Regions from separate parts of the Staphylococcus lloydii genome, predicted to be linked through region 2. Evidence: riboswitches for the same ligand, from Rfam matches in the RefSeq annotation. Region 2 holds a riboswitch; each other region holds the start of a gene.
What was found. A riboswitch is a leader RNA that binds a small molecule or an ion and turns the genes downstream of it on or off. The one in region 2 is predicted to bind thiamine pyrophosphate.

Region 1 (10,613 bases), 890 kb from region 2:
CTCCATAGCTACTGAAAGTTGATGTGCTTTTCTAATATTTTGACTTAGCATAGGAATTAATAAATGTTTAAAACGATTTAATCCTTTGTAGTTTTTTGAAGGTATCATTTGATAACGCATTTTTAACGTTCTTCTCAATTGTACAAATGAACTTAACATAAGAGGCACCATTCTTACTGCTGCCATAAAAGCATATGCGAACTTGGGCTTAACTTTTAAGTGCTGCATTAAACTATAAAAAATCATCACGATTTGCGAAGAGAATACGACTAACAAACCAAAGAATGAGACGGTCATCGTTCTTAACGAAAGATGTAGTCCTCTAATTAAGCTTTCTATAGAAATTTGAATGAAGCCGAGTTTAAATAACATATGCGTACCATTACCATAAAAAATCATAAATAGTGCCGACACTATACTGAATAGCATTGTGAAGAGTATAAATATAAATGTGACTCTTAATTTGATACCACTAAAAATCAATAAAAATAAAACCGTAAGTAACGCCAAGTAAATCATTAAATCAAATTGGTGAATTAATATTACTAAGAAAAATAATAATACTGATAGTGCCAATTTCGTAATAATATTAACATCATCTAAGAAGGTGTATCGTGTTTTCCATAAATCAAACATGTGCTTCACCTAACATTTCTACGAGTTGTTTATTTTCTACGTGTATTCTTCGTGTAGAATAGCGTTTTATAATTTCAGAATCATGCGTAACCATAACGATAGTTTGTCCTTTGTTAATACGTTCTTGAAACAATTTGATAAGATTAAATGTATTATGGCTATCTAAACCGAAAGTAGGTTCATCTAATAAGATGATTTCAGCCTCAGAACTTAATGCGGTAGCAACGCTTAAACGTCTTTTTTGTCCTACAGAAAGTTCAAAAGGGTGTTGATGTTTAACTTCAGTTAAATTCAGCTCGTGTAACATTGCTTCTGTTTTCTGCTGCGCTTCAGTATCGCTATAGTTTGAATATTGTACATATATTTCATCATAAACAGAGTTAGTGATAAATTGTAATTCAGGATTTTGATAAACTAAAAAGGCATGGTGTGCAATATCTTTTATCTTACGGATAATTTTATTGTTAAAATACATAGTTCCTTCATATTGAATAAGTTGCATTAAAGATTCTAATAAAGATGTTTTCCCACTTCCGTTAGCCCCAGTAATTGTAATCCATTCACCTTGATTTATCGTTAATTCATTGATTTTAATCAACGCGCGTTTGTCTCTTTTTATCGTGCATTGCTCGAGCCGAAGTTGGTAGTCTGTCTTTTCTACTGTATGTTGTTTGATAGGTTGAGGTGCATAATCCCAGGCTTTAGGATGCCAAACTCCATATTCGGTTAGTAGATGTTCATAGTTAGTTAATATTGATTGCGGTTGTTCATCTGCAATAATATTGCCGTCATAATCGAATAAAATGACTCTATCAATGTGTTCCCAAATATGAGCTACTTTATGTTCGACAATGAGTACGGTTTGATTAGTCCACAATGACTTAATTTTTGACCAAAGCGCTTCTGTCGCTTCAACGTCTAACATTGCAGTAGGTTCGTCTAGAAATAATGTGTTGGCATTTTGTAACAACGTTTCTGCAATTGCCAATTTTTGTTTCATACCACCACTTAATTGGTTTACATATTGGTCTTTATTTACAGACAAACCAACAGATTGCAAGGCTTTCGATATCTCTTCATCCATTTGTTCTCTCGGTACTTGTCTATTTTCTAAAATAAAAGCGAGTTCTTCATAGACTTTTGGCATACAAAATTGTGTATCAGGGTCTTGAAAAATAACACCACTATTTACATCTCTATCTAATTGATCATATTTTAATGGTAGTTCTATCAATTCAGGTACTATGCCGCTAAGTACATTTAACAAAGTACTCTTACCTGACCCTGAGGGTCCTAGTAATAGGACTTTTTCTTGTTCTTTAATTGTAATATCCAACCCATCAAAAATCTTTTTATTGGCGTTTGGGTATTTTAGGCGTAAATTTTTTGCTACTAACACATACAACGCTCCTTATAAATTATCGTAATCTTCTTTTGATGAGGGTCTAAATAATCTCGTAACACCTGTTTGATCGAGTGCCTTAACTATATAGTAAGAGAGTAGGCCAGCAACTAATATACCGCCTAACAAACGAAAAACAATGTAAAGTGTTAAGTTCCAACTTGTTAGCGATGCTAAGTAACCATAAGCAAAGTCTAACGGTAACGTTGAGATAGCAGTTAATAACCCTGCTAAAATTGCGACGATAGCTTTTCGGGATTTATATCTAAAAATTGCAAATATAATTTCACAGGCTAAACCTTGAACGAAAGCGTAAATCATTGTAGCGATATCGAAACGACCCATAATAATAGTTTCACCAGCACCGGCAGCAAATTCGGCTAATAAGGCAATACCTGCTTTGGGAATAATAAGGTAGGCCACTACAGCTGCCATAAACCAAGCGCCATAAGTAATTTCTTCTATATGAAGTCCAGATACTTGAAATGCTTTATACACGAAATTCCAAATATTATAGATAATTGCAAAAACGATAGCAATAAGTATTGTGACTAGTATTTCTGATAGTTTTAAACCTTTTGACATGTAACATTCCTCCATAAAAAAACGCACAACCTCTCTAGAAGTTGTGCGTAATTATAGGCATAATTATACAAAAAAATTAATGAATTAATAATTATAATTGTACACTTTCCTACGCTAGTCTCATCTAGATCAGGTTCAAAGGGTTTGAGGCAATCCTCATCTCAGTTACAAAACACCCCTAGTGCGTATATTAAGTTTTAATTTAACCTTAATGTATGCCTTTTAATATAGTTTGTCAAGACTGTAAGTAGAAATTTGACATCTTACATCCTTATTCAAATAAATCTTGAACGTTTTTCTTTGTTTCTTCGTGATTATCAGAACCATTTTCTTTTTTATCTTTTAGTTCATTTTCAGCATTTTTAGCTTGTTCAGCTGCGTCTTTGTGCATTTCTTCTTTACTCATAGGTAACCACTCCTTATTTTAGCGTTTTACTATATAAAGTTGTTATACAGATGTGTTTACCTCGTTCACAAGATTTAAAACAAATTAATTATATTACTATTGCAAGAAATCGTATAAATAAGGTATTCTTAACTAATTGAAGTTTGTTTAAAATAAAACAAACTGTGGAAAGTTTAATGTGTGTGTATTTTATATCATACTATAGACTTATTTATCGGTTTAATTAAAGACAAGATTCTTAAGTTCGTTTATAATAACTTTGAGGTGAATGGTATGTCGTTTTTGAAAAAACACGCCGAAATATTATATAGCTATGTAATTGGTATAGTGTCGATTTTGATAAGTGTCATTATATTACTTAATCTATCATTAATTAATAAACTTAATGGTAAAGATAAGATAGAATTACATATTCATAATGTTTGGGACTTTATTAATGCATTTTTCGGTGAAATTATTAGGGTGACGAGTAATTATATAGGTAGTTTCCCAGTTGTTAGTGCCATTATAATAATTCTATTTGGTGCTTTAGTTATTTATTTAGGTTTTACATTATATCGTACGACTAAATATGATTATGATATTTCCATATTCTTCTTAGTAGTAGGAATTTTATACTTCCTAATAACAATCATTTTAATGACACAAATTTATAGCTTCTTTGCGGTATTATTTATAGTGCCATTCGCTATTCATATAGGATATATCGTTTATAAAGACGAATTGAATCCTAATCATCGCAAGTATCACTATCTATGGATAATTTTTAGTTATGGCATTGTTTATCTATTGACGCAAATTGTACTATACAGTCGTATAGACAGCGATGAAATTTTACCAATAGATATCTTAAGTATTAATACATTCTTTTTAATCATGTGGATATTAGGACAAATGTCTATATGGAATTTCTTGTTTTTAAGAAGATCACTTCCACTTACTAAACAAGAATTAGGTGAAGAAGAGCCAGAACTTTCTCGCATGAGTAAAGATTCTATGACAAATCAAACAAAAGAACATTGGAAAAACTTACAAGATAGAACAACTGAATTTACGCGTAAAACACGTAGAAGTGTTGACTTACAGAAATTGCGTGATAAGAAAGATAAATTTATTAACAAATGGAAAGAAATTATAGATATTCAAGAAGATGACGTACCAAATTGGATGAAGAAGCCTAAATGGTTGAAGACTGCATACGTTGAATTATTTTGTGGTGCGGTTCTATTATTCTTTACATTGATTGAATTTAATAATAGAAATAGTTTATTCGTATCAGGTGAATGGGAAATTTCTCAAACACAATATGTGATTGAATGGGTGACACTACTATTATTAATGTTTGTAATTATTATTTACATTTTAACTACACTCACTAATTTCTTACGCGATAAATTTTATTATTTACAGCTATTTATGATTAGTTTGCTGTTCTTTAAATTACTTACAGAATTTGTAAATATCATGGTTCACGGATTGTTGTTATCTATTTTCATTACGCCAATTCTATTTATCATGTTAATTGCGGTTATCGTTTCATTTGTAATCAAACTAAGACATTAAAATAATTAGATTAATGCAACTTAATGGTTTTGTAATTGAGGCCATTAAGTTGTATTTTTTTGTGTTTTAAAGTTTATAAGTTGTTACAAACGCTACATTTTAGTAGAAATTAAGAGATTAAATATTCACATTTGTGATGTGCTACAGTGTAAACAACATGTTAAAATAAAAAGCGCTATAAACTATATATAAAGAAAGGTCGGCAAATTATGAAAACAGCCACTTTAAATAGAGGAAAAGAAACTAAATATAATAATCAATATCCATTAATTGAAGAAGACGATATATACGCACATGACCATTTAAAAGAAGGGGATTTATTTTATTTAGTGACAAATAAAGAGGAGTATATTGCAACGTGTTATGTTGGTAGACAACATAAAGGTATAGGTTGGGTACTAAGTTATGATAAAGAAGAAGAGATAAATGCGTCTTACTTTGAACGTTTATTTCACATTGCAAACGAAGAAAGGACTTATTTTTATAATTTAGATGGTACTTCTGCATTTAGATTGTTTAATAGTGAAGGTGATGGCGTTGGTGGTTTAACTATTGATAATTATAACGGTCATCTTTTAATTCAATGGTATTCAAAAGGAATTTACAAATTTAGATATTTAATATTGAAAGCAATTGAAGCGGTATTTGAATATACGTCTATATATGAAAAAATGCGTTTTAAAGATGAAACGTTAACGGGTGGTTATGTCACGGGTGAAGCTCCAGAATTCCCAATTGTAATTGAAGAAAACAATACTTTTTACAATGTGAATTTAGATGATGGCTTAATGACTGGTATCTTTTTAGACCAAAAAGAAGTACGTAAAAAGTTAAGAGACAAATTCTCAACAGAACGTGATGTTTTAAATTTATTTAGTTATACAGGTGCGTTTTCAGTTGTAGCTGCTAATGAAGCTAATAGTACTACGAGCGTTGATTTAGCTAATCGTTCACGTGGTCTTACAGAAGATAATTTTGGTTTGAATGGCATTGATCCTAAATCTCAATATATTTATGTAATGGATACTTTTGACTTCTTTAATTATGCACGTCGTCACGATCATTTTTACGATACGATTGTAATCGATCCACCAAGTTTTGCTAGAAATAAAAAGAAAACATTTTCTGTTACAAAAGATTATGACAAGTTAATTTTAGGTGCATTAGATATTTTAGGTCCAGACGGCAATCTGTTATTGTGCACGAACAATAGTACATTCTCACTCAAAGCATTTAAAAAAGTAATTAATGATACATTGGATAATGCCGATGTAGATTATGAATTGATAGAAGTCATGGGATTGCCTAAAGATTTCAAAACACATCCACATTACAAACCTTCCAAATATTTAAAAGCTATCTTCTTGCAAATTAAATAATTTATTGAAAAAAGGGTATTTAAATTATTAAGCGCACAAATGGAGGAGTAGATTAAAATGGGAATTAAAAATAAAGTTACAAATAAATTAACTAATAAATTCGGTAATAAAGTATTAAATATTGAAGAAATTGATGCTAAAAATAATTTACCAACAACTAATGACGAAATTGCAAATCGTAGAGAACGTGCAGAAGCACTAATTAGAAAAAAAGCTATATTATCGTCTAGTGTCAGCATTGTACCAATACCAGGTTTAGATTTTGGTGTGGACTTGAAGTTAATGAGAGACATTATTGAAGATATTAATAAAATTTATGGTGTTGATCATAAGCAAGTTAATAATTTAGGTGATGATGTAAAAGAACGTATTTATACGGCTGCTGCAATTCAAGGGAGCCAATTCGTTGGTAGAAAAGTGTCTAGTACCTTATTGAAAGTAGTAATTAGAGATGTGGCTAAACGTACAGCTGCTAAACAAACAAAGTGGTTCCCTATAGTAGGGCAAGCTATATCTGCGTCAATTAGTTATTATTTCATGAAAAAAATAGGGCAAGATCACGTAGAAAAATGCGAAAAAGTAATTCGCTCAATAATATAAAGAAATTTTTAAGTCGTAGCGCTTTCAAAAAACAGGGAAATAATCGCTGATTATTATCATGTCTAGGGCTTAACGAATTGAATTTATATAATTTTTTTGGTAATGTAAACGTATAAAACTATGTTAAGTTTTATAATAAACTAACAATTCTAACTATATGAAGGAGATTTACACATATGGAACAAAAATCTTACGTAATTATTGATGAAACAGGTATTCACGCACGTCCAGCAACGATGCTTGTACAAACTGCTTCAAAATTCGATTCTGATATTCAATTAGAATACAATAGCAAAAAAGTAAACTTAAAATCTATTATGGGTGTTATGAGTTTAGGTGTAGGTAAAGATGCTGAAATCACAATTTATGTAGATGGTAGCGATGAAGCAGAAGCAATTGATGCAATTACAGAAGTATTATCTAAAGAAGGACTTACTGAATAATTATGACTAATTATATTAAGGGGATTGCTGCTTCTGATGGTGTGGCAATAGCTAAGGCTTATTTACTAGTTGAGCCAGACTTATCATTCGACAATGAGAAGATTGCTGATGCATCTGCTGAAGTAGAAAAATTTCAAAAGGCTATCAATACATCTAAAATTGAATTAACTAAAATTAGAAATAATGCTGAACAAAATTTAGGTGCTGATAAAGCAGCTATTTTTGACGCGCACTTATTAGTTTTAGATGATCCAGAGTTAATTCAACCAATCGAAGACAAAATTAAAAATGACCAGGTTAATGCACCTACAGCGTTAACTGAAGTTACAGACCAATTTATCGCTATCTTTGAAGGCATGGACAATGAATACATGAAAGAACGTGCTGCAGATATTCGCGATGTGAGAAAACGAATTTTAGCAAACTTATTAGGCGTTGAATTACCAAACCCTAGTATGATTGATGAAAGCGTTGTTATAATTGGTAATGATTTAACACCTTCAGACACTGCGCAATTAAATAAAGAATTTGTACAAGGTTTTGTTACTAATATTGGTGGCAGAACTTCACACTCTGCTATTATGAGTCGTTCTTTGGAAATTGCTGCTGTTGTAGGTACTAAATCAATCACTGATGAAGTTCAACAAGGTGATATGATAGTCGTTGACGGTTTAACTGGGGAAGTTATTGTTAATCCTACTGATGACGAAGTTATCGCTTATCAAAATAAACGTGAACGTTTCTTTGAAGATAAAAAAGATTTACAAAAGTTACGTGATGAAGAGTCAGTAACATTAGACGGTAATCATGTAGAATTAGCAGCTAATATTGGTACGCCAAACGATATTAAAGGTGTATTAGAAAATGGTGCTGAAGGTATTGGTTTATACCGTACTGAATTCTTATACATGGGTAGAGACCAGTTGCCAACTGAAGATGAACAGTTTGAGGCATACAAAGAAGTAATTGAGTCAATGGAAGGTAAAAGAGTTGTCGTGCGTACATTAGATGTAGGTGGCGATAAAGAACTTCCTTACTTAAACTTACCTGACGAAATGAATCCGTTCTTAGGTTATAGAGCAATTCGTTTATGTCTAGATCAACCAGATATTTTCAGACCACAATTACGTGCTTTATTGCGTGCTTCAGCGTACGGTAAATTGAATATTATGTTCCCAATGGTTGCAACTATTCAAGAATTCCGCGATGCTAAAGCATTATTAGAAGAAGAAAGAGCAAACTTAAAACAAGAAGGTGTTGAAGTTTCTGATGATATCGAATTAGGTATCATGGTAGAAATTCCTTCTACTGCTGCTTTAGCAGATGTCTTTGCTAAAGAAGTTGACTTCTTCAGCATTGGTACTAATGACTTAATCCAATACACTATGGCAGCGGACCGCATGTCAGAACGTGTTTCATACTTATATCAACCTTATAACCCTGCGATTCTTCGTTTAGTTAAACAAGTAATCGAAGCTTCACATAATGAAGGTAAATGGACTGGTATGTGTGGCGAAATGGCTGGAGATGAAATTGCTATTCCATTATTATTAGGTTTAGGATTAGATGAATTCTCTATGAGTGCTACTTCAATCTTGAAAGCACGTCGTCAAATCAAAGAATTAAGTCAGTCTGAAATGCAAGAATTAGCTAATCGTGCAATTAATGCAGCAACTTCAGAAGAAGTTCAAACATTAGTTAAACAATATACTAAATAGTAAATTAAAAGAAGTTTATTAAGTGTAGCACTTAATAAACTTCTTTTTTTATTCAATATTTAGTTCAGCGTTGATTTTGTCCATGTCAATTTGGTACATAGGCTCATTATTTAAAAGAATAAATGGTGTTGCAAAAGCATCATAATCTATCATTTCGTTGCGATATGTTGAGTTTAAAGAAATGTTTTTCTCAGTATAATCAACATTTTTTTCAGTTAAATAATTTTTAATAAACGTGCAAGGTGGACAATCATTTTGTGAATAGATAATAACATTAGACATTTAATACAAAATCCTTTCAAAGTGAAATACTATTTCATAATATAAGAGATACAACATAAGAAATCAAGTTTGTGAACTGTCTGTGACACGTCATTAATTTGTCAATTTTCAAATGAACCATAACAATTCCATCCATGAAAACAGCGAGTTATAATAAAAATATATTGTGATTTTTGTCACAAATTCAGGAAAAAGGTGATTTTATGGATTCAGTAGAAATAGCGCGTTTCCTCACAGGAATGACGCTAGCCGTTCATATAATTTTTGCGACGATTGGTGTTGGAATGCCTTTAATGTTTGCAATTGCAGAATTCTTAGGAATTAAAAAGAATGATCCAAGCTATACTGCATTAGCGAAACGTTGGTCAAAAGGTTATACAATCACTGTCGCAGTCGGCGTTGTGACAGGAACAATTATCGGATTACAGTTGTCACTACTATGGCCGACATTTATGCAAATGGGTGGCCACGTTATCGCGTTACCACTATTTATGGAAACATTTGCATTCTTTTTTGAAGCTATCTTTTTAAGTATTTATTTATATACTTGGAATAGATTTAAAGGTAAATGGACACACGTCATTTTAAGTATACCAGTGATTATTGGTGGTTCATTCTCTGCATTGTTTATTACGTCAGTAAACTCGTTTATGAACACGCCTGCAGGGTTCCAAGTTAAAGACGGTAGAATGGTAAATGTTGAACCTTGGGCAGCAATGTTTAATGCATCATTTTTAGTGAGATCATTTCACGTAGTTGCTACTGCACTTATGACAATGGCATTTATATTAGCAGCCGTAGCGGCATTCAAATTGTTGAAAAATAAAGTTAGTAAAGATGCAGAATATCATAAAAAAGCACTAAAAGTAACGATGATTTTAGGCTTAGTATTTACTTTAGGTTCAATGCTCGCTGGAGATTTATCGGCTAAATTTTTACACAAAGTGCAACCAGAAAAATTAGCAGCTTATGAATGGCATTTTGATACGGGTTCAAAAGCCGATTTAGTCTTTTTCGGTACACTTAATGAACACACGCAACAAGTAACAGGTGCAATTAAAATACCTGGCTTATTAAGCTTTTTAGCAGACGATAATATAAACACTAAAGTAAAAGGCTTAAACGATTTTCCTAAAGCTGACTTACCACCACTCATCGTACACTATTTCTTTGACTTGATGGTATCGCTCGGCGTATTTTGTTTCATCATTTCTGCAGCTTATGTAGCGACGCTTATCTTTAAAAAGTTACGACGCTTCATGCATGCTAAACCGATGCTATACGGTATATTACTCACTGGACCTGCAGCGATGTTAGCCATTGAGTTTGGTTGGTTCTTAACAGAAATGGGACGTCAGCCTTGGATTGTTAGAGGTTATTTAAAAGTTAAAGAAGCTGCAACGCAAGCCGGTGGTTTAACGTTTGTTACTATCTTGTTTGCATTACTTTATATTGTACTGATAGTAACATCGGCATACGTGCTAATAAGAATGTTTAAAAATAAACCTGCTTATAAAGATGTTGCTGCAGTTTCTAAAGAGAGAGGTGAGCAGTAATGATATTTTCTTATATTGGAATAATCGTCTTATGGTTATTTTT
Region 2 (10,613 bases):
AACGTGTTGCTCTAATTTGTGTTAACACATCATCACAATAAACGTCTTCATCAATCATACGATTGATTGCTTTGACTTGACCTTCAATTCGATTTAAACGTGATTTTAAATTATTTTTAGTCTGTGTAGAGTGATGGGCTTGAGATACTTCAGTCATAAATACCCTCTCCTATGATATATTTAAGCTTATCGTATACCCATAACGGGTATGAGTCAAATGATAAAAATTATATCACATGTTATAATAACAAAGACTTTGTACGATTTAAATATGATGTTGTTTTGGGGGAATATATATGATGGAAACGTGGTCAATCGCACTTCATCAATCTAATGTCGTATTAAACATTATATTTATTAGTGCATTTGCGTTAAATTTAATATTTGCATTTACGATTATATTTTTAGAAAGACGGACAGCTGGAGCTATTTGGGCTTGGCTTTTAGTGCTTGTTTTGTTGCCTTTATTAGGATTCGTCTTGTACTTATTATTCGGACGACAAATTCAACGTAATCATATTTTTAAAATTGATGAAAAAGATAAAATCGGCATCCAAATGATTGTAAATGAACAGTTAGAAGCATTAAAAAATGATAACTTTTCAAAAGGTAATCATCAAATTGTTAAATTTAAAGATATGGTGCAAATGCTTCTTTATAATAATGCAGCCTTTTTAACGACAGATAATGATGTAACGATTTATACAGATGGTAGAAAGAAATTCGATGCACTACTTGAAGACATTCATAACGCTAAAGATTATATACATATTCAGTATTACATTTTTCGTCATGATGATTTAGGTAAAAGTATTTTAACTGCATTGGAACAAAAGCTAGATGAAGGTTTAGAAGTTAAAATGCTATATGATGATATGGGTTCGAGGTCATTGTCACTTAAGGATTTTAAAACATTTCGTCAAAAAGGAGGAAAAGTAGAAGCTTTCTTCCCTTCTAAACTTCCTTTAATAAATTTAAGAATGAATAATCGTAACCATAGAAAAATTGTCGTTATTGATGGCAAAATTGGTTATGTTGGTGGCTTTAATGTCGGTGACGAATATTTAGGACTTAAAAAGAAATTTGGCTATTGGAGAGACACGCACTTACGCATCGTAGGTGATGCAGTGAACGCGCTCCAATTACGCTATATGCTCGATTGGAATGCACAGGCAACGCGTTCTAATTTAAGTTATCAAGACCGTTATTTCCCAGATGTAAATTATGCCGGTAACATAGGTATTCAAATCGCATCGAGTGGACCAGATGAAGAATGGGAACAAATAAAATATGGTTATTTAAAAATGATTTCCTCTGCTAAAAAGAGCATTTTTATACAATCACCCTACTTCATACCAGACCAAGCCTTTTTAGATGCAGTAAAAATAGCTGCATTAGGTGGCGTAAATGTTAATATTATGATTCCTGATAAGCCTGATCATCCATTTGTTTATTGGGCAACTTATAACAACGTCGCAAGTTTATTAGATGCCGGGGTCAATATTTTCCAATATCGAGATGGCTTTTTGCATTCAAAATGCGTCATTATTGATGATGAAGTTGCTAGCGTTGGTACAACTAATATGGATCATAGAAGTTTCACGTTGAATTTTGAAATTAACGCTTTTATTTACGACACTGAAGTCGCAAAACAATTACGTGCAGAATTCGAAAAAGATCTTTTAGTTTCATATAGACTGACAAAAGAACTATACACGCAACGTAGCTTATGGGTTAAGTTCAAAGAAGGTATTGCCAGATTATTGTCTCCAATTTTATAAACTATAGAGGTGAAAGCAGATGAATCAACAAGAGCAATTGAATAGTGCGCGTACTTTTATGACTACGTTTCATAAAAATGATTATTCAGGCCATGATATCGCACATATTAATCGAGTTGAACGTTTAGCTTTATATATAGCGCAACGAGAGCAACCTGTCGATACCTTTATAATAAACATGGCAAGTCTTCTACATGATACGGTTGATTCAAAATTAACAAATACCGAAGAAGCTACGTACAAACTTCGTACATTCTTATCATCAATACAAATCAATCATAATGATAGTGAAGCCATACTTCATATCATCAATCATATGAGTTATAGCCATGCTAAAGAGCATCATACAGTGTTATCAAAAGAAGGACAAATCGTCCGTGACGCTGACCGTTTAGATGCATTAGGTGCTATCGGTATTGCTCGTACTTTCCAATTTGCTGGTGCATATGACGAACCTATGTGGATTGATGAAATAGACTATCAGTCATTAAATAATGATACTTATAGCTTGGCTAATTTATCACCTTCTGCTATTAAACATTTTTATGAAAAGCTATTTAATTTAAAAGAATTAATGCATACTGAGACTGCATATGCTATAGCTAAAAAGCGACACGCATTCATGCAACAATTCGTTCGTCAATTTTTCGAAGAATGGTAACTTAAAAGATAGTTCAAATACAAAAAGCGTCTTTCAAAATATTGAAAGACGCTTTTACTTTAATTATTTTTTCTTACCTTTTTTAGATACAACTTGTGTATTTTTCGCTTTGTTGCCGTCGCCATTTTTGTCTTTGTTCATTGCTTCTAACATTGGTGCAACTTCTCTTTTGGCAACTCTTGAATAGTATATGTTCGCAAAATGCGTTTGTACAATCAAGAATGCGGCACTGACTGACCAATATAAGCCAAGTGCTGAAGCAGAACTTAATGAAATCCACACGATCATGATTGGAGAAATAACCATCATCATGTAACCCATTTGACGTTGTTCATTTGGCATACTTAAACTTGATACATAAGCTTGCAAGAAGTATAAAATACCAGCAATAATTGTTATCCAAATGTCTGGTTTAGATAAATCAAACCATAAGAAATTCGGATGCTCAGTAAATCCACCACTGGATGATTTCAAAACGAAATATAAGCCCATAATGACTGGCATTTGAATTAACACTGGTAAACAACCCAACATACTCTTCATAGGGTTCATATCATATTTTTTATAAACTTCCATCATTTCTTGATTGGCAGCCATTTTTTCTTCTTGCGTACGAGAACGTTTAACCTTCTCTTGAACCGCATCAATATCCGGTTTAGCCACCTTCATTTTTTCACGCATCATATGACTATTTCTATAATTTGATAACATGAATGGTAATAAAACTATACGTATAGCAACAACAATTACAATAATTGCTAGTCCATAGTCATTATTAAAACTAGTCCCTAACCAATGTAATAATTTATCCATTGGTTCAACAAATGTATTATAGAAGAATCCATTCCTGTTGCTCGGTTTAGAGTAGTCACATCCTGCTAGAAAGACCATTACTCCCAAAAGTAAAGGTAATAGCGCTTTTTTCTTCATTTTTCCACCTCTAATGATATATTCACACAAAAATCATTTTATCATATTAGTGTGCAAGTGAAAATCAAAAACATAATATTTTCACTATTAATCAATTTATTGTAAAAATTGGTGGACTGTTGTTTTTATATCATTACTTTGTGCGATTGCTGAAATCACTGATACACCATTGGCTTGAGCTTTCATAACCTGTTTATAGTTGGCTAATGAAATACCTCCAATGCCTACCATTGGGAAATCTTGTAATTTTTCTCGCAGTTTTAAAATCATTTCAGGACCAACGGGCGCATTTGCGTCATCTTTTGAAGAAGTCGGAAACATTGGCCCTACCCCAATATAGTCAACATGAGCCAAATCAGAATTTTGATATTCTTCAATATTGCCTACGCTTAAACCAATTATTTTATGTTGAAATTGCTGAGCAAAATGGGACACGTTTTCATCGTCTTGTCCAACATGAATACCATCAGCATCAATTGCTATTGCTAGAGAAACATCATCGTTTACTATAAATGGGACATTATAGGAGCGACATAATTCTTTTAATTTTATAGCAAGTAATTCTTTTTCTTTACCAATTAATGTTCCCTTACCTTTTTCCCTAAATTGGAACATTGTGATACCTGCATCTAAAGCCGCTTTGACTACATCTACTATGTCACGTTCATTACTTATATCTTGGGTACCACAAATGAAGTATAGCCTTAAATCATCTGGTTGGAACATTATTTACACCTCTTCTAATTGTTTTAACTGCATATATTCAGAGTGTTCAATCGTATATAGCTTATCAACAAAGCGTGTTAAAAATGAACCAGGGCCTATTGATGCTGTTTCACTCTCTGCTTGTTCAGCAGCAATATTAAAAATCGATACAGCTTCAATGACGTTATCAATAGATGGCGTTAAACTACGATTTAAAAAGCTAGCAATAACACCACCTAAGAGGCAACCAGCACCTGTTATTTTAGTTAACAATTGTGACCCATTAGATAATTTCACAATTTTGTCTTCTTGAGCAATAATATCTTCTTTGCCTGTTATTGCTATTGTCGTGTTAAATTTTTTCTGTGCACGTCGTGCAATATCAATGACGTCTAAGTTTTCTGCACTATCCGTGCCCTTCATCGTAGCATCTTCATCTATTAGAGATAAAATCTCTGAAGCATTTCCTTTAATAACAGTTACATCTACTTCTGATAAAAATTGATGGCAAAAGGATTTTCTAAATTGAGAAGCCCCTACTGCTACAGGATCAAAAACGATTGGCACACCTGAATTATTAGCAATATGCGCGATTTTTAACATATCTTCACTTTGAAGTTTATTAAGTGTGCCTATATTAATTAATAGTGCTGAAGCCACTTTAAAGAAATCTTCTGCTTCTTCTGGTGCTTCACTCATAGCAGGACTAGCACCTAAGCTTAATAATCCATTAGCAGTAAAATTCTTCACTACATCATTCGTGTAACATACGACTAAAGGATTTTGTTGACGAATCGTTTCTAAATTATTCATCATCTAAGCCCTCCTTTTTCATATATGCAAAATGGTTCACTGGGCCACGCCCTTTACCTATTTCGGGTGTATATTGAATTGCCATAGCTATAAATTTCTTCGCTTTTTGGACCGCTTCATGTATTGATTTACCTTTTGCTAATTCCGCAGTAATGACGGCGGAAAAAGTACAACCTGTACCATGAGTGTGTGGCGTGTCATAACGTGGTTCAGTAAATTTATAAACTTCATCTTTTGTAAATAAATAATCGGTTGAATTTTGCTTGTCATCATTTGCATGACCACCTTTAATCACAACGCCTTTACTTCCTATTTCATTTATAAAAATATGACCAGCCTTGTATACATCAGCTTCATTGTTAATTGTTAATCCTGTAATTTCTTCCGCCTCAGGAATATTAGGCGTAGCTACTGTAGCAAGTGGTAATAAAATAGACTTTAAATTCTTTTTACCTTCATCATCCATAAGTGAATCCCCACTTTTAGCAAGCATTACTGGATCAATAACGTATGGAATTTCTGGGTGTTTAGATATATATGATTGGATTAATTCCATCATTGGTTTAGACGCAATCATACCTGTTTTTAAAGCATGCGGTAATTCATCGTCATAAACACTTTCTAACTGTTCTTCTAACCATTGCGGATCCAAATTGTGAATATGTTGAACGCCTTTTGTATTTTGCGCCACGATACTTGTTATAGCTGCCATGCCATATACACCACATGCATGGAATGATTTTAAGTCTGCCATAACACCAGCCCCACCTGATGGGTCAGTTCCTGCAATTGTTAATGCTATTTTCGGTTTATTCATTATTATTTCCCTCCAAAATCCCATGATTCTTGTATATAAGCCATATTGAAAAAGTTTTGTTCATGCACTGTACTTTGTAAATAGCTTTCTTTAATATCGTCACGCTCTTGTTGTGAAATATGAGCTGTTAATTTATCTAATAATCTATCGAAAACATTAACGAGCTCTTCCATTTCTGTGCTATAAAAATCGAACCATTGAGCTAAAACACAATCTCTGTTTAAAGCATCATCTTTTATAGCTTTGCGAGCGATATATTGATAAACATATGGACATGGCGCCATCGCCGCTATCGTATGTGCCGCATTTTCTTTACTAAACGCATTATAATACATATGTTTTATATAATGGTCCCCGCTTGGTGGCCATACTTTCTCTTGTACAATGTCATTGTAATCTTCGCCTATATAATTAGCTATTATTTCATGCGCTTCAACTTCACCATCCACGATAAATTGTATTTGTTCTACCAAAAATTTTACGTCTTCTAAAGTAGATACTTTTGGAATAAGCAACGCATAAATATTGGCAAACTCTTTTAAGTAAGATGCATCGGCTCTTAAATAAAATCTTGCTGCTTCTTCCGATAAATCACCAGCAAGCATATGCTGAATGAAATTGTCATTATATATATTTTCTAATATAGGTTTTGCTGCTGTTCTTAAATCTTGTGAAAATGTCATTGTTAAAATTCCTCCTAATAAAAAAAACTACATTCCACGTAAGAATGTAGTACTAACTAGGCATAATTAATAAATCAAGCTCAGCAGACTACTTTCCTACGTTGGTACTAACCAAATCAGGTCGTAAGGGTCTGAATCAAATCATCTCAGCCAAAGGCTCCCCTAGTAGTTTTACTATAATGTTTTCTTATTAAAGATAACAAATCCCCGTGCAATTTGCAAAAGCGCAAGAAAAAAAAGCCCTGTCTTTTATAGACAGGACTTTTATTGGATATTACATTACATAATTTATACTTAAATTATGCAGTAACCCATTGTGAAGCACCTTCAGTGTTGTATAATTTCACTGCTGCTTTATCTTGTACTGATTCTGGAGCTGATGAAGCTGGTTGACCTTTATATTGTTCAGGTGCTACTGAATCCCATGTAGTTTGTAGGAATTGATATTTACCTGATGCACCAGTTGATGGGTTTGTAGCGTGGATGTCGCCACCTGATTCACGTTGTGCGATTTGTTTTAAGTGACCGTTAACGTTTACTGAAGAACCGCTGTCATCACTTGAACTTGATTCATTTGAGCTTGAAGTAGATTCTTGTTGTGGTTGTTGAGTTTGTTCAGTTTGTGGTGCTTGTTGTTGTTTAGGTTGTTCTTGAGTTTGAGCACTTTGTTGAGTTTGCTCTTGTTGTTTAGGTTGCTCTTGAGTTTGTTGTGTTTGTTGTTGTGGTTGAGCTTGTTCACTTTGTTGTGGTTGTTCTTGTTGAGTATTAGCTGCTTGATTACCATAACCGTTATAACTCCAAGACCAGCTTTGGCCATTTGAAGAAAAATGATAGTTAGTATTGTTTTGATCAAAGTTAATGTTATATGAACCTTCTTGAACTGGTTTTGCATTTAATTCAGAAGGGTTATTTTGTGCTAAGTTTGCTAAGTGCGCATGGTTAGCTCCAGTTGTTTCTGCTGCATCTGCATGATGTCCAGTTGCTAATCCTGTTACGCCTAATCCTACTGCTATAGTTGAAGTTAGTAATGTTTTTTTCATAATTTAAAAAATCCTCCTATAAGGTAATTAGTTTTATCATCAATTTGCAATTACCAATGTAACATCTGTAAAAAGACTGTAGGTTACAGTGAAATAAAAAAAATCGGCATTTTTTTACAACGTAATTACATTAAATAAAGGCCAAGTAAAACCTTTTGAAATTAATTTATACTTTCATGCCAGTTTTGAAAATTTATCAACTTCTGTTTTTCTTGTAATACATATGTAATAAATCTGATTTTTCTGTTTAAATTTAAGACTAAATTATCCATATATAAAACCAAAAAAGCTATTGCTATATGTATAATTAGACATATGCAATAGCCTTTAACAAGTATAATTATAATAGGATTGATAAGTTTGGTATGATGGTTGATAAAAAATGGTGGTTAGTTTATTAATGTGATTGAAATTGAGGATAAATCATTTCAGTTATATAGATTAATTCAAGGAGAATGTTAAATCAGTAGCGTCTTGATTACATGGTTCAATAATTTGGTTATGCTGTTGTTTTACTTTAGGAGACATAAATTTGATTGTATCAATGATGATTTCAGTAACATAATGCATTTGCCCTTCTTTTTCATATTTAGAAGATCGCATATGGCCAGTTACACCTACAAGTGCCCCTTTTAATAAGTAACGATAGATATTTTTAGCATTGTTTCCAAAAGCCTTACAAAATAAAAAATCACAATTTTGCTGTTGATCATTGCGCTTATAAGGTCTATCTATTGCGAGACATAATGAAACGTAGTCTGTTTCGTCCTTGCTAAAAAGTTGTGGATCTTTAGTTAGTCGTCCGACGACAACTATATTATTTATCATAGTTCACCTCCTTGTTAGCTATATCATAATTGGGTTACTTAATAGCGTCAAAAGCCAGTTTATTATAATACTAGGAAAAATTGTTTGCTATATTTTATAAAAATTGGCTTATCAAATTGAATTTACGTTATAATGGCATCATAATCTTATTTATTGTAAAAGTTAAATTTCTTTAATGGATGTGAGGCAATGAAAACATTTAAAGCTGTTAGATTCCAAATCGTTTCAGAAAACGGCGGTGTAACTGAATATGAATTGGAAGATGGTGTCATTATTAATAAAGAAAGTAGCGGTACGGGGTGGCTGTTAGAACTTGTCATTCCAGATTATCATTATGACACTATGCAATCATATATGGATAATGAAACATTATTAGATATTCGTGTGGTCATTACGCGCCCATCAAATGACCCAGCTTTATTTGATGCGACGATTAAACACATCACGAAATTAAATGGATCAATTTCGGTCGTTTTTGAATGTCATATTTATACTTTAAGACAAGTATATGCCGAAAGTTTATTAGAACAACTCGTAGATGAAGGATTATCGGGAGACGAATTAAAAACCTCTTTCAATAGATTAATGCAATCTAAACCTCGTCTAAAAGATGAAAAGCCAGATAAACACTAAATAAAAAGAGCTTAACTTATGAAAAGTTAAGCTCTTTTTATTATTATTTAGCATCTTGTAAGGCAAATGTTAATTCACAACTACAAGCTACTTGTCCATCTACAGTTGCTTTGGCACTACCTTTACCAATAGGGCCTTTAATTTTAGTAATTTCTACTTCTAAAGTTAATGTATCACCTGGTACAACTTGACGTTTAAAACGGCATTTATCAATACCAGCAAAAAGCGCAAGTTTACCTTTATTTTCTTCATTATTTAGCATTGCAACGGCACCAGTTTGTGCTAATGCTTCTGTAATTAATACGCCAGGCATAACTGCATATTCAGGAAAATGACCTTGGAAAAATGGTTCATTGCCTGATACTTGTTTAATACCAACGCAACGTTTACCTTCTTCATATTCAACCACTTTATCAATTAATAAAAATGGTTGTCTATGTGGGATGATTTGCTTAATTTGATTATAATCGAAAATAGTTTCCATTTTATTAAATCCTCCAATAAACTACATTTTATTTAGTCGTTAATTCTTTCAATGTTAGCGCCTAATGAATTCAATTTACCATGTAAATCGACATACCCACGGTCTAAGTGTTTCAGCTCAGTTACTTGTGTTGTTCCTTCTGCAACTAATCCAGCTAAAATTAAAGCAGCAGCCGCTCTTAAGTCTGTCGCTTTTACTTGAGCACCTTGGAGTTGGCTCTTACCTTGAATTTTTGCACTTCTACCTTCTACAGTAATATTAGCATTCATACGTTGGAATTCTGCAACGTGCATAAATCTATTTTCAAATACTGTTTCAGTAACGACTTTATTACCCTCAGCTGTTAAAAGTAATGCCATCATTTGTGATTGCATATCAGTTGGAAAGCCAGGATGTGGTAATGTTTTAACGTCTACCGGTTTCAACTCACCTTCTGCGCTAACGCGAATGGCTTCGTCAGAATACTCAAGGTTAACTCCCATTTCTTCTAATTTGTAGACTAAGCTAGTCATATGTTCTTTGATTGCACCTTTAACTAACACATCACCGCGTGTAATTGCACCAGCAATTAACAACGTACCTGCTTCGATACGGTCTGGAATGATAGAATGTGTTACACCGTGAAGTTTATCTACACCATTAATTGTGATTGTATCGGTACCTGCACCTACAACATTACCACCCATTTCATTAATGTAGTTTGCTAAATCTACTATTTCTGGCTCACGTGCTACATTTTCTAAAACAGTTTTACCTTCAGCCAATGAAGCAGCCATAATAATATTTTGAGTCGCACCTACACTTGGGAAGTCTAAATGAATCGTAGTACCTTTAAGTCCATCTTTCGCATTGGCGTAAATGAAACCACCATCCATATGGATTTCTGCTCCTAGTTCCTCAAAACCTTTAATATGTTGTTCTATAGGTCTTGATCCAATGGCACAACCACCAGGCAATGCAACTTTAGCATGGCCTAAACGTGCTAATAAAGGGCCCATAACTAATATACTTGCTCTCATCTTACTAACATATTCGTAAGGTGCTTCTTCAAATAAATCTTTCGTCGCATCAACAGTAACAGCTTCTCCATCTTTGTCATAAGACACTTCTGCATTTAATGTAGAAATCACATTATTTATTGTTTCTACGTCGCTTAATGCAGGTACATTAAGTAATTTGCTTGTACCTTCCGCTGCAAGTAAAGACGCAGTTAAAACTGGTAATACCGCGTTTTTTGC
Region 3 (10,613 bases), 540 kb from region 2:
GAAGCAAAATTAAAACTAGATGCGCCAGGTGTCTTTATTTCAGACAATCCTGAAACGATTGTTGAAGCATTTGGCCGTGCAAGATATTGGGATAGATAATTTGATTCATTGAGAACTGATTTATTTCAGTTCTCTTTTTGTTATGAGCGACAATTCAAATATAAGCAGTTGAATATAAAAAGAGCCTAGCAGATAAGCACAAATCTGCTAGGCTTTGTTGCTATTTAGAAATTAAAGTTTAACGTACGTATTCGAAAATGCCTGCTGCACCCATGCCGACACCGATACACATCGTTACCATACCGTATTTAGTATCTGGACGTTTTTTCATTTCTGCTAGTAAGCGACTAGTTAACATCGCACCAGTAGCACCTAATGGGTGACCTAAGGCGATAGCGCCTCCGTTAACGTTTGTTTTATCTTTGTCTAGTCCAGTTTCTCTCATTGATGCAAGCGTTTGTGAAGCAAAGGCTTCATTTAATTCTGTTAAGTCAATATCTTCGATAGATAAACCACTTTCTTTCAATACTTCTGGAATAGCGTAAGCAGGGCCGATACCCATAAGTTTTGGATCAACACCGACTGCTTTAAACCCAACGAAACGTGCAATAGGTGTCACACCTAATTCTTTAACTTTATCACCAGACATAAGTACAACGAAACCACTACCATCTGTTAATGGTGCAGAAGTTCCGGCAGTTACTGTGCCGTCCGCTTTAAAGACTGTACGTAATTGTGATAAGTCTTCTATATTAGTATCAGGACGAATCATTTCATCTGTTTTAAACTGAACTTTGGATACGACTGGCCCGTTGCTGTTATAATTCACGTCATTAACTTCAATAGGTATAATTTCGTCATCAAATTTATGCGCATCTTGTGCTGCTTTTGCACGTTGATGACTTTGAACGGCGTAAGCATCTTGGTCTTCACGTGAAACATTATAAGTTTCTGCGACCATTTCCGCTGTAAAGCCCATTGGATAAGACACACCACGGTCTTCATCTTGTAAAATTGGATTATTCGTTGGTTCATTCCCGCCCATAGGTACCGCACTCATCAATTCTATGCCGCCAGCCACTAATATGTCGCCTTGGCCAGCTTTAATTTGGTTTGCTGCAGTAGCTATTGTTTGTAAACCGGATGAACAATAGCGGTTTACTGTTTGGCCAGGTACACTATCTGGCATGCCAGCTAATAGGGCAATCGTACGTGCAATGTTTTGACCTTGCAAGCCTTCAGGAAAGGCATTGCCGACAATCACGTCTTCAACCATACTCGGATCAAATTGGCCATCTACGCGTTCAAGTACGCCTTTAAGTACTTGTCCTGCCACTTCATCTGGTCTTTCATGAAACATAGCACCTCCCTTAGCCTTACTTGCTGCCGAACGACCATAAGCTACGATATATGCATCTCGCATTTCACTTCATCCTCTCTTCTCTTACTTATAATTAGTTGCGTAATGGTTTGCCTGTTTTTAACATATGAGAAATTCTGTCATACGTTTTACTATTTTGTAGTAGTTCAACAAATCCAGCTTTTTCTAAATTTTGTAAGTAGCGTTGGTTCACATAGGTATTACGTGGTAAATCACCGCCAGCTAAGATGTCTGCGATTTTAAGCGTGATTTCATAATCGTAATCACTAATAAAGTGACCTAAGCGTTGTGCATCTAATTGGCCTTGTGCCAATGCTTTAAAGTCTTTACCTAGGGCGATAAAGTTTTCTTTTGGTGCAGGCATGTAATTTGTTTCTGATTCATAACGTGCGCGTTTGAGCGCGATTTCGATACGTTTTTCTTTATTCATTATGATTGTATCTGTCTCTTTTAAATAACCATATCTGACAGCCTCATGTGCATTAGTTGCTACTTTGGCTAAGCCAATATTCATCAAAATTTTGCTCATTGTAGCTTGTTTATCATCGTTTTGATGATCTGCACTTAATACTCTTGTAGCTATTTCTGCAAGTCCACCACCGCTTGGCAATAAGCCAACGCCAGTTTCGACTAAGCCTATATATGTTTCGCTATATGCTACGACGAAAGGTGAATGCATAACGAGTTCGCAACCGCCACCTAAAGTTTTACCTTGTGTCGCAGTGACGATAGGCTTAAGCGCATATTTTAAACGACTAAACACATAATGTAGTCTTTCTACTGCTGGTTTAACTTGTGATTCTACAAGACCATCTTCGTGTGCCTTTTTCATCATAAATAAGTTAGCACCGACGCTAAAGTTATTGCCATCAGCATAAATAACCATGCTTGTGTAATCACCATTTTCCAATGTATCTATAGCGTCATTTAAATCTTCGACAAATTCATTTGTGATAACGTTATTTTTACTTTGTAGTTTTAATAATAGTTGATCTTTATTAGCTACAGATAAATTTGAGTCTTCTTTGTCCCAAACTTCGCTGTCGATAAAGTTAGAAACATCAGTTACGCGTTCAATAGATTCATTTTCAGCATAGAATGAACCTTGTTGTTTGTCGACCCAATCAGGTAAATCACCAATTTCGTCTTTAATGCGGTCTTTAACTCGGTCAAAGCCCATTAAGTCCCATAATTGGAAAGGTCCTTTTTTCCAGTTGAAGCCCCAAACGATAGCACGATCTATGTCTTTAAAATCGGCTGCGGCTTTTGGAACGTTAATTGCCGCGTAATAGAAATTATTTCTTAATGTTTCCCATAAAAATTTACCGGCATCGTCTGTAGCGTTGAAAATAACGTCTAGATTGTGTGCTAAATCTTTATTGAATTGGCCTAAGATATCAATTGTAGGCTGTTGTGGTTCTACATATTCATTTTTTTCAGGGTCCAATACGAGTCGTTTTTTATTTTCTTTCTTGTAAAAACCTTGTTTTGTTTTACGACCTAATGCGCCAGCTTCAAAAAGTTTCTTACTTAATTGAACTTCCTTGAAATAGGGTTGCTCTTCAGGCACGCGTCGCATACCGTCCGTTACTGTTTGAGCTATATCAAGACCAACTAAATCAGTAAGTCCATAAGTACCCGTATTAGGTCTACCGATAGCACGTCCAGTTAGCGCATCGACTTCTGTAATAGAAAAACCTTGTTGCTCTGCTCTGTACATCACATCATTCATAGATTGCGTACCGACTCTATTGGCAACAAAGCCTGCAACGTCATTTGCTACGACAGTACCTTTACCTAATATGTCTTCGGCAAAAGATTTAACGCTCTCAATAACGGCGTTTTCTGTATGCTCATTAGGAATAATTTCTGCTAATTTCATAATGCGTGGTGGATTAAAGAAATGTAATCCTAAAAATCTTTGTCTCGTGTCGTCATTGAACGCTTGCGCGATAGATTCAATAGGGATACCAGAAGTGTTCGTTGCAAAGATTGCGCCTTCTTTAGCATGTTGTTGCACTTGTTGCCATATTTGGTGTTTAACGTCTACATCTTCTTTGACTGCTTCGATATAAATGTCTGCATCATCATGGGCTAAATCTTCTTGAAAGTTACCGTAAGTTAAATTCGAAGCATAATCTAAATTAAATAACATCGGTCTTTTTTTATTGGTAATCGTTTCATATGCTTTTTTAGAAATCTTGTTTGGATCATTGTCATCTATTACGATATCTAACAATTTTACTTTCAAACCAGCATTTACGAATAGGGCAGCGATTTGACTGCCCATTGTGCCAGCACCTAATACTGTTGCTTTGCGTATAGTCATATAAATACCTCCAAGTGATTATTAATTAGTCATATTAGATAAATGCAGAGTCGCCAGTAAGAGCTCTACCGATAACTAAAGCATTCACTTCGTGTGTACCTTCATATGTGTAAATTGCTTCTGCGTCTGAGAAAAATCTTGCGATGTCGTATTCAGCTAAGATGCCGTTACCGCCTGTGATGCCACGACCCATTGCAGCGGATTCTCTGAAGCGTAATGAGTTCATCATTTTAGCCGTTGAAGTTGCTACTTCATCGTACTCGCCATTTGCTTGCATGCGTGCAAGTTGTGCCGACATAGCCATTGCTTGTGATAAGTTACCTTGCATCATGGCTAATTTTTCTTGGATTAATTGGAACTTACTAATTTCTTTGCCGAACTGTTTACGCTCTTTAACGTATTTTAAAGTGGCACGTAAAGCTCCAGCCATAGCGCCAGTAGACATATATGCTACACCAGCACGAGTTGAATAAAGTATTTTAGCCACATCTTTGAAGCTATTAATATTTTGTAGACGTTCTTGTTCTTCAACGACGACATTTGTTAATTTAATATGTGCGTTAGGCACAATTTTTAATGCGATCTTATTTTGAAGAATATCAATCTCTACGCCTTCTTGTTCTGGACGAACGATAAAACATTTAGGCTTTTTAGTTTCTGCATCAACTGCGAATACTGGTATAACGTCTGATAAATGTGCGCCACCAATCCATTTCTTTTCACCATTTAGAACCCATTTATCTCCATCTTTTGTTGCGACAGTTTCTAAACCGCCTGCTACGTCAGAGCCGTGGTTTGGCTCAGTTAATGCAAAACAAGTACGTAGTTCATGAGATTGCAATTTTGGAACATAATAAGCAACTTGCTCTTTACTACCTCCAAATAAGAATGCATTATGGCCTAAGCCTTGGTGTACGCCTAATAAAGTAACGAGTGAGACGTCAAATCTTGCTACTGTATAAGATAAGAAAAATTGGAACATTTGGCTTGTAGTCTTTGCATCGCCACGTCCTTCAAAGAGTAGGGGATTATTAAAATAATCTAATTTGCCTAATTCTTCGAAGAAGCCTTCTGGAATTGTGGCATTAGCCCAGTGATCATTAATTGAATCACGATAATTGTTTTCTAACATGTCGTCTAACTGTTTTAAAAATTTAACTTCACCTTCAGTTAATTCTTTAGCGATATTTAACGTATCTTCTGGATATAATTCTTTTAATATTTCAGTTTTTGTGGACATATATAAAACCTCCAATAATTGTTATGATAGCGCTTACATAGACAGGTAAAAATTTTTATAGTATTTAAGTAGGTGTTGCATTTATGCCAACTCATCACCTTGATGTAATTGCTCAGCTTTTTCATTCATACGTTGCTGTAATGCGAGTTTATCTGGTTTGGATGTTGAGTTTAATGGCATATGATTAATACTTAAATACATTCTAGGCACTTTATAGCCACCTAGTTTTTCACGTGCGAAGGCATCTAATTTCTCTTCAAAATTGTCATCCGCTTCCGTTAAAACTACTGCAGCCGATACGGATTCGCCGTATTTAGGACTTGTATAGCCTACGACGACACATTGTGCGACTAATGGATGCTCTGATAATACCGCTTCAACTTCTGATGGTAGTACGTTTTCCCCTCCGGTAATAATCATCTCTTTCTTACGGTCAACAATATATACATCACCATCTTCATCAATTGTCGCCAGATCACCAGTTAAAAAGAAATTATCATGAAAACTTTTTGCCGTAGCTTCTGGCTTGTTCCAATAACCTGGCGTAACGTTTTTGCCACGTACGCCTAATTCACCAATTTCACCTGTCGCTACTTCGTTAAAATCATCATCAAAGATACGTACTTCAGTGAAAATGACAGGATTTCCGATTGATTTAGGCTTAAGTTTTGAATTGCTTACTGTATTTACAGAAACAATAGGCGCCTCAGTTAGACCATAACCATTAATAAGTGCAATATTCATATTTAATAATTTTGCCTGTACTGCTGGCAGTGGTGGAGAACCACCTTGTATTAAATAACGTACACTTTGGTAGCCTTCAGGATTAAAATTATCTGCCACAAGCATTGCATATAACATTGTTGGAATAAGTAACATATAGTCTGGTTTATATTCCATCATGAGATTATTGAGTTCTTCAGCGTTAAAATAGCGTTGCAACACAAGTGTGCCACCATTGAACAATGCTGGTAATGTTAAATCATTAAAACCAAATACGTGGAACAGTGGTAACGCGACTATTGAAACGTCTGTCGGATAAGTTGGTAGTGTATGGTTTAAATTTATGCCGTTACTTACAAAAGAATCATGCGAGAACATAACACCTTTTGGAACTCCAGTTGTACCACTTGTATATAATAGCGATGCTAAATCGTCCCCCTGTAATTCAACACTTTCAAATACATTATGATGAGAAGGATCTACGATATTATCGTATTCCTGAGAATTGATATCCATATATAATAGTGACTCATCTATTTTAGTTAGAGATGATAGATGTTTAGTCTCGTAAAAAATTTTTTTAACGCCCGAATCTTCTACGATGGTTGAAATTTCTTCTGGATTTAAACGCCAATTTATAGGTAGAAATACGGCGCCTAATTTTATAGAAGCGAATAATAAATCTAAAATCGCAACGTCATTTGGTCCGAAAATACCTATGACGTCACCGCGCTCTGTGCCTTGTTCACGTAAATGTGATGCCAAGTTTTCTGCACGGATATTTAATTGTTGGTATGTCCACTCAGTGCCTTTAGCTGGGTCAATAATTGCAGGTTTCTCTTCTTCAAATATAGCTCTTGTCTTAATCCAATCGAAATTCATAGTTTGTACCCCCTTGTAATCGGTTAACTATTGCTCCCTAACGTTTTGTGTAAATTACCCCAATGTTCTTGAAACATACTAGCATCCATTAAACCTATGTCGTCAGGAACAATAGGTTTAAATGACATATTCGCTAATATATCTCTTTCTATGTCTACACCTGGTGCGATTTCGATTAACTTCAAACCTGAATTTGTAAGTTGGAATACCGCGCGCTCAGTCACATAATAAACAGTCTGAGCTTTGGATAGTGCGTATTCGGCATTAAAATCTACGTTGCGTACTTCGTCTACAAATTTAGTAGCCTTACCATCTTCGTTGATTACTAATTTATTATGTACACAATCTAGTTGACCCCCGACAACTAATGAGCCAGAAAAAACAATGGTATCAACAGTTTGGCTTATGTCTATAAAGCCACCGCAGCCATTTAATTTATTGCCATAAGAAGAGACATTTACATTGCCATGTTGGTCTATTTCAGCAAAACTCAAATATGCAATGTCTAGCCCACCATTATAAATAAAATCCCATGTCATTTCGTGACGCATACGTGCACTTAAATTGTAGTGCATACTCAAATAGTCATTACTACCGATATAACCATCAAAGACGCCTGTATCGATATTGAGATGTACTAAATCACGTACACCTTCTTCAACTAATAAATTAGATAATTCATTGTTTATACCAAATCCAATGCTAACCATATCACCTTGTGTTAAAAATTGTGCTGCCCGTCGTAAGATGACTTTACGTGAACTCATTTTAATGTAGGGACCAGGCATATCTAATACTTTATAATGTCCAGACAATGCAGGGTCATAATAAGTTTGAACAACTTGTTTATGGTAACGTGGATTGTCGTTTACCATAACGTAGTCAACTAGGGCACTTGGTATAAATACATCTGTTGGTTTAAAGCTACCATCTTCAACAACAGCTTTAACTTGTACAATCACTTTGCCGTTGTTTCTATGTGCAGCTAGTGCAACACTATATGCTTCGCTAAGATGTGCTTCATGATCCATATAAATGTTACCTTGTCGATCTGCGTAAGTTCCTCGTAACAGGACTACATCAACTTCAGGAAATTGGTAGAGTAGGTATTCCTTACCATTTACTTTCGTTAATTGTACTAAGTCCTCACTCGTTCGAACATTTGCTTTGCCACCTGTATATCTAGGATCCACCGTTGTATGTAAGCCTATCGTTGTTATTGTACCTGGGTTGGCAAAAGTTTGATTACGATAATTCGTAGTCATAACGCCTTGGGGTAAAAAGTAGGCTTCTACTTCACTATTTTTTATTGCTGAGATTGTAGCGGGTGAAGCTATTATAATGCTTAATATTAAACGCTTTACCATTTTACGTTTAATAAATGCGTCTAAATCGACACCATCTCCAGCGTAGTCACTAATATCATTAGCAACCATTATTGTTAAATTATCTAATTGTTGCGTTTCGTCATAATAGTCAATCAGGTGTTTTAATATTTCTACTGGTAAATTACCTACTGACAATGCTGAAAGGGCAATGGTGTCATGACTTTTCACTAAAGTTTTTAGTTCTTTTGCTGTAATAATTTTCATTGCATAACATCACAAGTTCTCATAGGAAGACTGCCTCCTTTCGAATATGTAAGCCCTTACATAGAATATACCATAGTGTAAAAATGATGTAAAAGTTTTAATAGTTCATAATAATAAAAACTTATAATTTAAAGAGTTTTGTTTTAATAAAAGTATAAAAAATCAGTTATATTGTAAATTTATTGTTGTTGGAGGAGGTTTGAAGGAGGCAACTTGACATTATGTAATGAAGCACATACATTTAAAGTAATAATTAAATAACCACTAGGGGTGTCATTTTTGCACTGAGATGAGGATTTCCTCAAACCCTTTGAACCTGATCTAGTTGGAACTAGCGTAGGGAAGTGTGTTCGTCAAACTATAATTTAAGCGCTGACGCTTTATTATATATTAAGATGTATTTTTGACGCGGCTTCCATAATTGGAGGTCGCGTTTTTGTTGTTTTGACACTACATAGACACGTTCACGTGGCAATTTTTAATTATAAATCTAACTATAGGAGTGAAATATTATGTCGAAAGTAATTTTAGTGACGGGGAGTAGTAGAGGTTTAGGTGCAACGATTGTGAAAACATTAGTAGCACAAGGTCAGAAGGTAATTATTAATTACTGTCATAGTGAACAGGCGGCTCAAGATTTAGTAGATGAATTGGGTTCTGATAACGCAATTGCCATTCAAGGTGATGTGACGCAACGTGAAGCGGTAGATAAAATGATTGCACAAGGGACTAAAAATTTTGGGCGCATTGATGTGATAGTAAACAATGCATTAGTAGACTTTAAATTCGATCCTACTGCCCAACAATCATTTACAGAATTAGTATGGGAAGATTACCAGCAGCAAATAGACGGGACGTTAAAAGCTGCTTTTAATGTTACCCAAAGTGTCGTGCCTCAATTTAAAGAACGTCAGCAAGGTAGCATTATTAGTATAGGAACAAATCTATATCAAAACCCAGTCGTACCTTATCACCAATATACGACGGCAAAAGCTGGATTAATTGGTTTTACACGTAATATTGCGGCTGAATTAGGTCAATATGGTATTACAGCAAATGTGGTTTCAGGAGGATTATTAAAAACGACTGATGCAAGCGCTGCTACAACGCCAGAAGTGTTTGATATTATTGCGCAAACGACACCGTTACGCCAAGTGACGACACCGCAACATGTTGCGAATATGGTGGCCTTTTTAGCTTCAGATGATGCACGTGGTATCACTGGACAAAATTACACTGTCGACGGTGGCTTAACAATGAATTAAAACATAGTGATATAAAGGAGTATATTTTATGGATAAACGTCAACTTCATATTGGAGTGCTATTAATTGGTTGTGGCCATCACTCTGGGGCATGGTTAATGGAAGATTCTTCAGTTGAACGCATTGGTGATATAGCATATTATCAATCGTTAGCTCAACTTGCTGAAAGAGGTTATTTTGATGCGGTGTTTTTTGCGGATAATCAAGCATTACAAGTATCTGGTAATGATGATATGCCGTCATTTTGGTACGATCCTTTAATTAATTTAACAGCTATTTCTCAAGTGACGAAACATGTAGGTTTAGTCGCAACAATTTCAAGTAGTTTTGCTAATCCGTTTACAGCGGCAAGACAACTTTTAAGCTTAGAGCACATTACGAACGGTCGCGTTGGGTGGAACTTAGTCACTTCGATGACAGATTTAGAAGCAATGAATCATAGTATGACAAAATTGCCTAACCATTCAGAACGTTATGGTAAAGCAGATGAGTTTGCGCAAGTGATGAATAAACTGATGGTGTCATGGGACGTGGAGGCTTTAGGATATAATCGTACTACAGGAGAACTTATTGATGCACAACAAATCAAGCCGATTTCTCATTCGGGTAAGTATTATCATGTGCAAGGCCCATTAACGACACCTCAAAGTCCACAAGGCAAACCTGTGGCGATGCAAGCAGGTGCTTCGGAACAAGGTATTGCACTTGCAGCTAAATACGCAGATGCCGTATACTCAGTATCTTGGAATTTAACACAGGCGCGTAACTATCGACAAAAGTTAGATGTGCAATTAGAGAAAATGAATAGACATGATTACATTCAAGTATTTCCAGGTTTGGTGACTTACGTTGGAGATACTTATGAAGAAGCATTAGCTAAAAAAACATATTTAGATAAACATATGCCAATAGAAAAAGCATTGAAACAATTAAGTTTTTTCGTCCAACAAGATTGTTCGACATGGCCATTAGATGAACCGGTGCCAGAGTTACCTGCTTTAAATGAATTCGAAGGACCGATTGGCCGTTATGAAACGATATTAGCTATTATCGAAGAAAAGCAACCAACTGTACGTGAATTATTAGGTTATATAAGTGCGGGAGGCGGACATTTAACGTTAATAGGAACACCTGAACAAATCGTGGATGAGATGGAACATTGGCTGAATGATGGAGTGGCAGATGGATTTAATTTAATGCCA

Region 1: it holds a riboswitch for thiamine pyrophosphate, as region 2 does, so the genes downstream of both, ISP08_RS08625 (ECF transporter S component) here and tenA (thiaminase II) in region 2, are expected to answer to the same signal.
Region 3: it holds a riboswitch for thiamine pyrophosphate, as region 2 does, so the genes downstream of both, ISP08_RS01520 (3-oxoacyl-ACP reductase) here and tenA (thiaminase II) in region 2, are expected to answer to the same signal.

Annotation. Positions count from the first base shown of each region.
Region 1 is NZ_CP064056.1:1,767,272-1,777,884, reverse strand. It holds gene ISP08_RS08635 (energy-coupling factor transporter transmembrane component T family protein) at 1-636, opposite strand, end outside; gene ISP08_RS08630 (ABC transporter ATP-binding protein) at 629-2,035, opposite strand; gene ISP08_RS08625 (ECF transporter S component) at 2,048-2,623, opposite strand; TPP riboswitch at 2,713-2,813, opposite strand; gene graF (glycopeptide resistance-associated protein GraF) at 2,895-3,029, opposite strand; gene auxA (lipoteichoic acid stability factor AuxA) at 3,303-4,592, shown strand; gene ISP08_RS08610 (class I SAM-dependent rRNA methyltransferase) at 4,802-5,971, shown strand; gene ISP08_RS08605 (DUF697 domain-containing protein) at 6,029-6,571, shown strand; gene ISP08_RS08600 (phosphocarrier protein HPr) at 6,748-7,014, shown strand; gene ptsP (phosphoenolpyruvate--protein phosphotransferase) at 7,017-8,732, shown strand; gene ISP08_RS08590 (glutaredoxin family protein) at 8,781-9,014, opposite strand; gene ISP08_RS08585 (cytochrome ubiquinol oxidase subunit I) at 9,218-10,570, shown strand; gene ISP08_RS08580 (cytochrome d ubiquinol oxidase subunit II) at 10,570-10,613, shown strand, end outside.
Region 2 is NZ_CP064056.1:876,588-887,200, reverse strand. It holds gene csoR (copper-sensing transcriptional repressor CsoR) at 1-157, opposite strand, end outside; gene cls (cardiolipin synthase) at 297-1,781, shown strand; gene ISP08_RS04185 (HD domain-containing protein) at 1,801-2,442, shown strand; gene yidC (membrane protein insertase YidC) at 2,506-3,372, opposite strand; gene thiE (thiamine phosphate synthase) at 3,469-4,098, opposite strand; gene thiM (hydroxyethylthiazole kinase) at 4,102-4,890, opposite strand; gene thiD (bifunctional hydroxymethylpyrimidine kinase/phosphomethylpyrimidine kinase) at 4,883-5,707, opposite strand; gene tenA (thiaminase II) at 5,710-6,390, opposite strand; TPP riboswitch at 6,467-6,564, opposite strand; gene ISP08_RS04155 (transglycosylase family protein) at 6,690-7,430, opposite strand; gene ISP08_RS04150 (single-stranded DNA-binding protein) at 7,872-8,258, opposite strand; gene ISP08_RS04145 (YwpF-like family protein) at 8,448-8,891, shown strand; gene fabZ (3-hydroxyacyl-ACP dehydratase FabZ) at 8,935-9,375, opposite strand; gene murA (UDP-N-acetylglucosamine 1-carboxyvinyltransferase) at 9,408-10,613, opposite strand, start outside.
Region 3 is NZ_CP064056.1:339,625-350,237, forward strand. It holds gene ISP08_RS01490 (catalase) at 1-99, shown strand, start outside; gene ISP08_RS01495 (thiolase family protein) at 239-1,423, opposite strand; gene fadB (3-hydroxyacyl-CoA dehydrogenase/crotonase FadB) at 1,455-3,710, opposite strand; gene fadE (acyl-CoA dehydrogenase FadE) at 3,745-4,950, opposite strand; gene fadD (long-chain-fatty-acid--CoA ligase FadD) at 5,032-6,555, opposite strand; gene fadX (fatty acid degradation protein FadX) at 6,579-8,147, opposite strand; TPP riboswitch at 8,404-8,507, shown strand; gene ISP08_RS01520 (3-oxoacyl-ACP reductase) at 8,660-9,412, shown strand; gene ISP08_RS01525 (LLM class flavin-dependent oxidoreductase) at 9,441-10,613, shown strand, end outside.